Regions from separate parts of the Fictibacillus arsenicus genome, predicted to be linked through region 1. Evidence: riboswitches for the same ligand, from Rfam matches in the RefSeq annotation. Region 1 holds a riboswitch; the other holds the start of a gene.
The links. Region 1 has a riboswitch for cobalamin ahead of ABE41_RS12040 (DUF4430 domain-containing protein). Riboswitches for the same ligand answer to the same signal wherever they lie in the genome.
Positions count from the first base shown of each region.

Region 2: it holds a riboswitch for cobalamin, as region 1 does, so the genes downstream of both, ABE41_RS16205 (ABC transporter substrate-binding protein) here and ABE41_RS12040 (DUF4430 domain-containing protein) in region 1, are expected to answer to the same signal.

Region 1 is NZ_CP016761.1:2,333,312-2,338,728, forward strand. Features, by position in the region: gene serA (phosphoglycerate dehydrogenase) at 1-729, shown strand, start outside; gene ABE41_RS12030 (histidinol-phosphatase) at 774-1,586, opposite strand; gene ABE41_RS12035 (ECF transporter S component) at 2,221-2,769, opposite strand; gene ABE41_RS12040 (DUF4430 domain-containing protein) at 2,741-3,145, opposite strand; cobalamin riboswitch at 3,604-3,787, opposite strand; gene ABE41_RS12045 (ATP-binding protein) at 3,898-5,417, opposite strand, start outside.
Region 2 is NZ_CP016761.1:3,160,426-3,165,842, forward strand. Features, by position in the region: gene ABE41_RS16190 (bifunctional adenosylcobinamide kinase/adenosylcobinamide-phosphate guanylyltransferase) at 1-277, opposite strand, end outside; gene ABE41_RS16195 (heme ABC transporter ATP-binding protein) at 283-1,632, opposite strand; gene ABE41_RS16200 (FecCD family ABC transporter permease) at 1,629-2,693, opposite strand; gene ABE41_RS16205 (ABC transporter substrate-binding protein) at 2,656-3,615, opposite strand; cobalamin riboswitch at 3,802-3,996, opposite strand; gene eno (phosphopyruvate hydratase) at 4,187-5,417, opposite strand, start outside.

The sequences.
Region 1 (5,417 bases):
CAGGCTCAAAAAAATGTAGCTTATATGGCAAGCGATGAGATTAAGTCGTTTATATTAAACAAGCCTTTAAAACATGCTGTTAACTTCCCGTCATTATCTAAAGACACTTATGAAAAACTTATCGCATATTATGACTTCTCACATGTACTCGGGTCGTTTACCACACAATTTTTCAAAGAGCCAGTCACCGAAATTTCCATCGGATATGGCGGGTCACTCTCTGAAACAGATACGACATCATTGACCAGAAGCTTTCTTTGCGGGTTCTTAAAAACGAGACTCGGCAGACCTGTCAACGATGTTAACAGTATGGTGGCTGCCAACGAACGCGGAATTGTAGTAGGAGAAAAACGAGGTACAGATGACTACGGATACCCAAACATTATTCATGTTAAAGTAACCGGACAAAATCACACATTCACTTTATCTGCAACTTTGGTTAAAGGGTTTGGCGGACGCATTATACAATTGAATGGGTACACAGTAGATTTTGTTCCACAAGGATCTCTTTTATATATTGAACATCGTGATACACCTGGAATTATAGGAAAAGTAGGTGCCTTTTTAGGGGAACGGAAAATAAATATCGCGACGATGCACGTAGGAAGAAAATCAGCTGGCGGTGAAGCTATGATGGTATTAACATTCGATTCACAGCTGCCTGAAGAGATTCAAAAAGAACTAGTCAACATTGAGGATCTGCTCGTTTGCAAACCTCTCGACCTTTAAACTGCACACTAAAAAACTTGGCTCTGATAAGCCAAGTTTTTTAGTTATCCTAATTCAACTTCTTTTCGTTCACCGTCTTTAAAAGTCATCAGTGTTGTATATCCTGTCTTTTTTGCAAGCTCGATAGAAGCTTCATAGTTTTCCCCTACTTGATGAGGTTCATGGGCATCAGAAGATAAAACGATAGGAATACCCTTTTTATAGCATAGTGAAAGCAGCTCGGGTTCAGGGTATAATCTCCCGACGGGCTTACGTAAACCCGCTGAAGAAATTTCCACACATGTTTTTGAATTTTTCAAAGCGTCTGTTACCCTCTCATACTGCTCCATTAAAAATTCCTCGTCTTTTGGAACATGATTAAAAATTTTCACCAAGTCAATATGTCCTACAATATCAAAAAGATTTGATTGTGCCAGTGTTATGATTTGATCGTAATAGGCTCTATATGTTTCGTACAGATCCCTTCGATCCCATTCTTTTCTGAATTCAGCAAGATCGATTCCAAAATCGTCAACCCAGTGAACAGAGCCAATCACGTAATCAAAGGGATAAGATGAAATGAAGGATTCCATCTCTTCGTGGCGGCATGGGGTATAATCCATTTCAATAGACATTCTTACGTCTAGATCTAACTTTTCTGCTTTCTTAAACAGATTTACATAGTCGTCCATCGCATAATAGCGTCTTTCTTCCATCCAAGGTTTAGAAACAATGTTTTTCGTTTCATAAAAATGATAAGCGTGTTCAGATATCCCAAATTCTTCGATTCCTTTTTGTTTTGCTGTCTCCACAAATTTCGTTAAGTAATCAATCGTTAATGTTCCTTTTTCGAGATGAGCATGGTAATCTGTCAGCATATTGGTCTCCTTTAAAAAAACGTTTAACCATATGTACCACGAATATCTCTTTCAATCAAGCATTTATGCTCCTAGTTTTACTCCGATAAAAAGCACACTGATACAGAGTGTTAAAAATAACACCGCAAAAAAACGATTAAGATAGTCTCTCATTTTGTCCTCCTAAAATTCAAGAATCAACTTTACTATCCTATTCAATTAATCAAATTTTTGAACTCGATTTTTAAAATTAGAGTGTGTTATCTTGGCAGACCGTTTTTTCGCTAGGCTGTTTTAGCAAACTTTGTTGCTCTTGAAAGTGGTTGATTTCCGCTCCAGGATGCTCGCTTTCCGCGGGGCGTGCGGTGAGCCCTGGTGAATGAAAGATCTATGAAGTGCTGCTCCTGCGTCTACAAGAATATCCTGCCGGAGCTAGCTTCCTCGTCGCATGCCTTGCGAGAAGAATACTCAGGTAGCTGGCACGCTGATCCCGCTGGAGTCTCGCACCTTGCACTCCAATCAACTTGCAAATGAAGAGAATGAAAAAATGACCCCAAAAGCAACAATCTTTTAGAGAAGAGCCTTTTCGCTAAGGGTGCCGCAGATTTTCTTAACTAAATAATGAAGTTTAACAGGGGCCAAATAAAAAACCGCCTTAATAGGCGGCTGTTTTGTTAATATTGTTGTTAAGCTGCTTCTCCATAATATATAGGAGAGGTTTGTATAGCACTACAAAGAATACCGCATTTCCAATCGCATGGTTCACATCAAATGGAAGACCTGCCAGATAATAAGGCCAGAATTTTTGTGTAATGACCCCGCCCATTATTACCGACATTATGAAACCGAACAAAAAGCCGCAGAAGCTTGCATATAAGCTCATGACCCACCATGGCATTCTATGACGGTATTTTTCGAGGAGACCGCTTAAAACTGCGATAATCCCCCAAGCGATCATCTGTCCGAATGACCATAGGCCGTGACCTAAAAATAAGTTTGTTGTTAAAGTGCTTAATATAGCTAAAATAAGCCCTTGAACAGGTCCAAGTACAAATGATGCTAATATTAGAATCGTTGTGTTTGGCTGAACGTTTGGAATCATTGCAAAGGCGATGCGTCCTACAGTTAAGATCGCTGCAAGCAAAGCAATGATCGTAATCCTTCTGATCGTCAGTTTATTCATACTTGTGGAAGTCAAATTCAACGGTATCACCAGGTTTCAATGTGATTTCTTTTGCACCTTTCATTGCTTCTTCACCATTAACAGAAAAGAACCATGATGTTTTATCCTGTTCGCTTCCGGCAATCCCTTCAATACTGCTGATAAAAGAATCATCAAACTGAGTTTCGATCTTAAAGTTATCCTTCATAACATCCATGATTGTAGTTTCTTCCGTAATTGCTACTTTCTTTTCTGCAACTTTCTCTTTGCCGTTATCTTTTGTAATCTGGACGGTTACTTGTTCTTTTTTGTTTTCTTCAGTTTTTGGCTGATCAGAAGCCTTCTTTGTCTCAGATGTTCCACACCCAGCCATTAACATCATCAATGCTGCAAATACTAAAATAAGTTTTTTCATCATAAAACCTCTTTCTTGTTGTAATCTTTTTTCTTTTAAGCTGTTTTCTAAAAGATTGTTGTTTTTGAGTCTCGTTTCTCGCTTCATTTGCAAGTTGATTGAAGCGCAAGGTGCGTGCCTACCTCTGAGAAGCTTCTCGCTAGGCATGCGACGAGGAAGCTCACATCGGTAGCATTTACTTGTAGACGCAGGAGCAAGGATACTTCCATGAAGCGGTCAGGTGAGACTCCTAATGACGCATAGCGGCAGGAGGCTCACCGCACGCCCCGTGGAAAGCGAGCATCCTATAGCGGAAATCAACTATTTTAAAAAGCAACAATGGTTGCGAAAACAGCTTTCTTTTAAATCACCAAACAAAAAAATCCCCTTCGACTACGAAGGAGATTGATAATTTGGTATCCAGGCAGAAAACAGCGGCCGTTTAATGGCACTGCTTTAACACCCCCCTATCCTCGTAGGCCATGTCATGTACAAAACAGGCAGGTCTCCTGGCTCTTGATCATCGTCCCCTAACGCCTTCCCGTTTTCACAGTGGCAGATCAATTAGGTTTCTCACAATTACAGTGGCGGGACCGCAACGGAATTTAACCGTTTTCCCTATTATGCTTGTCCGATTAGGACAGCACCTGTTTAAACACTTATGAAATTTTCTTTTTACAATCCAATTATAACCGACTGGAGAAAATTGTGAAATCATTTTTTCGATCTGTTCGCTGTTCCTTATGAAACAAGATTAATCGGGAAAGTATGATAATTTATTTCACAGTTCGAGGTATTACGAATGAGAATGTCGTACCTTCATTATTTTTACTATGAACATTAATTTGGCCGCCATGTGCTTCCACAATGTTTCTGGCGATTGCAAGACCTAGACCAGTACCTCCTGATTTTCCTCTTGTTCTTGCTTTATCGCCTTTATAAAACCGTTCAAAAACAAATGGAAGATCTTCCTCTTTAATTCCTGATCCGTTATCTTTAATGAAAAACTTAACTGCCATTTCACTTGATTCTATAGTCAGACGAACGAATCCCCCATGTGAAGTGTGGCGAATGGCATTATCTATTAAGTTTGTTAAAACTTGCTCAATTCGGTCAGGATCGATCTCCATCTCATTACGGATACCAGAAATTTCGAGCGTTAGCTGAATGTCTCTGTCTTTAGCAGGACCTTGAAACTTCCGTACTATTCGTTCTGCAAATGGCGGAATTGCTAATAGTGTATAGTGGAGCTTCATATGTCCTGCTTCTAATCTGGCAAGATCAAGCAATTCATTAACAAGCCTTCCCATCCTTTTTGATTCATCCAAGATGATACCTGCTAACTCCTTCTTTTCCTCTTCTGATTCTGCAACATCATCTACAATAGCTTCACTGTATCCCTGAAGCATCGCTATTGGTGTTTTAAGCTCATGTGAAACGTTTGCAACGAAATCCTCTCGCAATTTATCCATTCGCCGCTCTTCTGTCATGTCGCGAAGAACCGCCACAGCACCTCGAATTACCGAGTGATCATATAAAGGTGTCATAACGATAACCCATGAACGTCCCTGAATGTCAATTTCAGTCATCTGCTCGCTTTCAAGGGAAACAACTTGCTGAAAAAGCTGAGTAACAGCTATTGGAACAGTTCCTTTCACTTCACTCTTCATGCCTGATTCATAATAAAAAGCTTGTAAAAAGCGGTCAGCCGGAGGATTAGTTACAAGGATTTTCATCTTTCTGTCAAACGTAATAACACCATCTGCCATTGAACTCAAGATACTCGTAAGTTGTTCTTTTTCCTGGTTCAACGCTGTAATATTATTTTTTAGCTGACGTCCCATCCGGTTAAAGGTCATTCCTAGTTCACCGATCTCATCATGTGTTAAGATCGGCACCTTCATATCGAATTCACCTTTTGCAACAGATGTAGCTGCTTCTCTCATTTTTCTTAGAGGAGCTGTAATTCGTGTAGATAAAAAGAAAGCAAATATGATCGTAAGTATAATTGCTATACCTGCCGCTAAAAAGATAAGGTATTTCGTATGGTTTGTAGTTTTTGTTATATTCTCGATCGATTGGTAAACATATACGCCGCCTTTACCGTTTCCTGTTTTATATGGTTCACCGTAAATAATCATTGTATGGGCAGACTCATTGCCTTTCGAGAGAACCGGAAAATCATCGTTGATATAAATCTTTTTTCCTTCATCCACCACTGAAGATAATTGTTCATTATCACTAAAGACAGAAACTGGAATATAAGGCGCGTCACTAAAAGAATTTGGTGTGATAA
Region 2 (5,417 bases), 830 kb from region 1:
AGAGGTTTGTCAGACAGTCTAGTAAAACCACATCTCCGAATTGAAATTCCCCTGCCAGCTCATGGAGATTTCTAGGCTGTTCAATTGTAGTCCAATTCAATGAATCTCTTTCTCTATCATCCCGGTGCTTTTGGACTCTCCTTCTCATTTCTTGATCAATATGAGCACTCGTTGCTACATAATAAGCTTTGTGATCCTCTAAGACATAGCGAGAAACAACCTGTTCGGCAAAGGTGCTTTTTCCACTCCTAACCCCTCCAGTTACAAAAATCAGCAATGCTACTACCGCCTTTCTAAGAACATCTGATAATCCATAGTTTCTTTTGAACGTGTATCTCCTTTTTGTTTGGCTGTATCTATTGCTTTGGTCACCAGGGTAAAAAGTGTTTGGGCAAAATTCGTATTCCTTGCAGCAGAAAGAATTTTTTCACCTGTTTGGGTAGAAGCGATACAAATATTTGAACGCAAGTCAGATTTTAAAAGTGTTGGAGTATGGATGGCTTCATTAATAGCAAGCATAATTTGCAAATAGGAAGCCTCTGTAAGAGTTGCCTGTAGAAACACCGCTATCGTGAAGGGCTCATTCGTTGTTCCCATACTTGCTACTACATAAATTTCTCCGAATGATTCAGAGCTGGAGCTAATAGCCGTATGATTTACGTTTTCAATCTTAAATCTTAAAGTCTGATCTTGTAGAGCGAACTTTTGAACATGTTCCTCTTCAAATATAAACGTATCTGCCCATTTAAAACTATCTGTTGAAGAAAGCGTTTTAAATGGATAGCTAGATGAAACCACTAGCCTATCATTTTGTTGAGAAATCTGTAAATCATTAAAACTATTAACCTTCTCTGATTCAAGAGGATTAAGGGAAATCAAAGGCTTCGGAAACTCTGGATGTTCATGCCTCAAAAGATTGGCTTCATACACGTCCTGTAAAGTAACTGAATCCATTACCTTACCCGGTATACCTTCTGCTCGAATCGTTCCTTTATTAAGCATGTAGATGTTATCACAGTACAGACTTGCAAGATTTAAATCATGGAGTATGGCAACCACTGTTAGTTCTCTGGATCGATTCCACATTTTCAGCAGATCCATAAGCTTTATCTGGTTAGACAAATCCAAATGATTCGTTGGTTCGTCGAGCAACAATATCTCCGGATCCTGGGCTAAGGCTTTTGCCAAGAACACCCGTTGACGCTCGCCGCCACTTAACTCTTGTAAACGAAAAGAAGCAAACTGTTTAACATCTGTAAGTTCCATGGCTTTGTCGATCATCTCTTCGTCATGTTTGTCTGACTGCTTTAACCAGCCTTTGTAGTATGGATACCTGCCTAAACCGACAACTTCACGAACAGTAAAATCAAAAGAATTATCTCCATTCTGAGGCAAAACGGCAATCGTTCTTGCCAATTCTTTTGAAGAGTAAGAACTGATGTTTCGATGATTGATATATACCGTTCCTTTTAAAGGTTTCATTACACCGCTCAGCATCTTCATAAGGGTTGTTTTGCCGCTTCCGTTTGGACCGATGATTCCTGTCAATTGCCCTCTTTCAACTGAGAGCGAAATCTCTTTAAGTACCGTCTTACCGTCATATCCTCCAGATACTTGATCAACGTGAATCATGAACCCACCCTCTTTTTTCGATAAGAAATAAAAATTATAGCAAACACAGGACTGCCTATAATGGCTGTCAAAACACCGATCGGCAGTTCTGTCGGCGAAATAATCGTTCGTGCGATAACATCAATCAATACGAGGAAGATACCTCCAAGCACCATAGATAATGGCAATAAATGACGATGGTCAGTGCCCCAAAGTTTTCTGGCTATGTGTGGGATAACGAGCCCTACAAATCCAATCGTTCCAGAAACCGCTACCGCGGATCCAGTCAGTATCGAAGCAGCCAGTAAAATCCATTTCGTGTGCCCCTTTACATTAACACCAGTAGATCTAGCATCTTCCCTGCTGAAGGACATCGCATTTAATTCCCTGCTGTTAAACATTAGTATAATAAAGCCAATTATCAGGAATGGGGTGACGAGTTGAACGTACGGCCAGCCCCTCATCGAGACACTTCCTAATAGCCAGCCGATGATCTGCCGAAGCTCTTCACCCGTCAGCGCGATTAATAAGGAAACTAGCGCACCAAGGAATGAACTCGATAAAATGCCGGCAAGGATGATCGTTTCAATCGACATTTCCCGTTGGACAATTCGGGCAAGGCCCAGCACTCCAATTAATGCAACGAAGCCGCCAAGCACACTGACCACTGGTAGTGTGAAATCTTGCAGAAAAGGCAGCTGGAAGCTGAAAAACAAAACACAGACTGCCCCAAGTGCTGAACCAGACGAAACCCCGAGTGTGTATGGGTCAGCGAGCGGATTTTTTAAGAGTCCCTGAAATGCAGTTCCTGCCAAAGCCAGGGAACAGCCGACCATTGTAGCTAATAGTACTCTTGGAAATCGAATTTGCATGACTATATTTATTGTTGAAGCTTCAATGCCAGCAGGCAGCTTCGTATGAAAAATTTCTGAACAAACAATTTGAAAAACATGAGCCAGGGGAATTGGCACACTTCCTGCCGATACCCCAAGTCCGATGGTAAAGAATAAAATAATGATGACACCTAGGTAAGACCAGAATAATTTATTCGGTGAATACATCTGGATAGATAGCTTCGGCAAGCTCCTTCACCCCTTCGATCAAGCGAGGACCAGGTCTTGTTACTTTATCAGAATGAACATCAAACACTTGCTCATTTTTTACCGCAGAAACATCTTTCCATGCACTTCTTTTCATCACTTGTTCTTTTGCGTTTTCAACATAATAACCGTATGTTGTAATCACTACCTCTGGATTGTAGTTTATCGCTTCTTCTTCTGTTACTTTTACCCAGCCTTGCTGATCACCAGCTGCATTGGTTGCGTGAATAGCATTTAACATCTCATCAATAAACGTTCCTTTTCCAGTCGTAAAGATCTCAGGCTCTGGAGAAACCTCTACCCATACTTTTTTCTTTTCTTTTACATGTTTAGCTCGATCTTTAATCTCTTTTAAATCAGCTTTCATGGACTGAATGATCTTTTGTCCTTCTTTTTCCGTACCTGTAGCTTTTGCGATCATCTCGATGGTTGCATAAGTGTCTTCAAAATTAGTTGCATCTTTTACGACAAGAACGGTAATTCCTGCATCTTTAAGCTGTGTTAACCCTGGCTTTGCACTTTCACCACCTGAAGCATGTGCAAGGACAATGTCTGGCTTTAAACCTATAATCTTCTCAACATTAAACTCCATATCCCCGATTTTTTCTTTCTTCAGGGCTGCTTCAGGGTAATTATCAAAATCAGAAACCCCTACGATTTCGTTTTCTAACCCAAGAGCAAAAGCAATCTCCGTATTACTTGGAACCAAGGATACGATACGGTCCGGCTTTTTTTCTATTGTTATTTTTTCTCCTGTATCGTCTGTTATCGAAACAGGAAACTCAGTATGTACATTTGAGTTTTCAGAAGCTTTTTCTGAAGTTGATGTTTTTTCAGCAGAACACCCTGCTATTACACCAATGACGAGCATCAGCGTAAACCATATTGTAAGCAATCTTTTCATCTTTCATCTCTCCCCTAGTCTCTCGTATAATTAACCAGCTAAACAAATCGATCGGTACTGCTTCTAAATACTGTTTGAAAGGGGGATTTTTGAAAATAAAAAAAGCCCTCCCTTCGGAGAGCAAAATACAATAAAGTAAACAAAATACGTTAACGTCTACCTATTGCTTTCCCTTTTCCTCGAAGGTACGCACAATCGATTAAGGCAGGTTTCCTGACTCACGGATCAAACAAGCGTAGTTCCCCTTCCCATTCTTATATCGAACAGTGGGCGAATGAACAGCTCTACCGATTACAGTGGCGGGACCGTGTTGGATTTACACCAACTTCCCTTTTAACGTTTTATGCCAAACATAAAACGACCTTAATTCTTATTCAGCTAGTTCTAATTATACAAATATCCATGTAAAAGAAAAGCATATTACAAAAAGTTCGTTGTAGTTGGAGGACTGACCTTTTTAAATCCACATAAAAACACCTCCGAGTTTCTGAGGAACTCGGAGGTGTTTTTTCCACAAAGACAAAATGGCGTTTTGTCTTTGTATGGGGTCAGACCCCTACTTTTGTACTACTTACTTCTTTAGGTTGTAGAATGCGTTCATTCCTGGGTAAACTGCAAGGTTGCCTAGCTCGTCTTCGATGCGAAGAAGCTGGTTGTACTTCGCAACACGGTCTGTACGTGAAGGAGCACCAGTCTTGATTTGTCCAGCGTTTGTCGCAACTGCGATGTCAGCGATTGTGCTGTCTTCAGACTCACCTGAACGGTGAGAGATTACAGCTGTGTAGCCTGCACGCTTAGCCATTTCGATCGCGTCAAATGTTTCAGTCAGCGTACCAATTTGGTTAACTTTGATAAGGATTGAGTTACCGATTCCTTTTTCGATACCTTCAGAAAGCTTTGTTGTGTTTGTAACGAACAAGTCGTCTCCCACTAGCTGAACGCGGTCACCGATGCGCTCTGTTAATAGCTTAAAGCCCTCCCAGTCGTTTTCATCGAGTCCGTCTTCGATTGAAACGATCGGATACTTGTTAACAAGCTCTTCGTAGAATGCAACCATCTCTTCAGATGATTTAACAACACCTTCACCAGAAAGGTGGTATTTGCCGTCTTCTTTCTTGAACAATTCAGAAGCAGCAACGTCCATAGCAAGGCGTACTTCTTCACCTGGCTTGTAGCCAGCTTTTTCGATTGCTTCCATGATTGTTTGAAGAGCTTCTTCGTTTGAACTAAGGTTAGGAGCGAATCCGCCTTCATCACCTACAGCTGTGTTTAAGCCTTTTTCTTTAAGAACGGCTTTTAAGCTGTGGAAGATTTCAGTTCCCATGCGAAGTGCTTCAGGGAAGCTTTCAGCACCAACAGGCATTACCATAAATTCTTGAATATCAACGTTATTGTCAGCGTGCTCTCCACCGTTAAGGATGTTCATCATAGGTACTGGAAGAGTCTTAGAGTTGAATCCTCCAAGGTACATGTAAAGAGGTACGTTTAAGAAATCAGCAGCAGCGTGGGCAACAGCCATGGAAACACCAAGGATTGCGTTGGCACCCAACTTGCCTTTGTTTTCAGTACCATCAAGCTCGATCAACGTTTGGTCGATTCCAACTTGGTCTAATACATCAAAGCCGATTAGCTCAGGAGCGATGTTTTCGTTTACGTTGTTTACTGCGTTCATAACACCTTTTCCAAGGTAACGCTCTTTATCGCCATCACGAAGCTCAACTGCTTCATATTCACCAGTAGAAGCACCAGATGGAACGATTGCGCGTCCGAAAGCGCCTGATTCAGTGTAAACTTCTACTTCA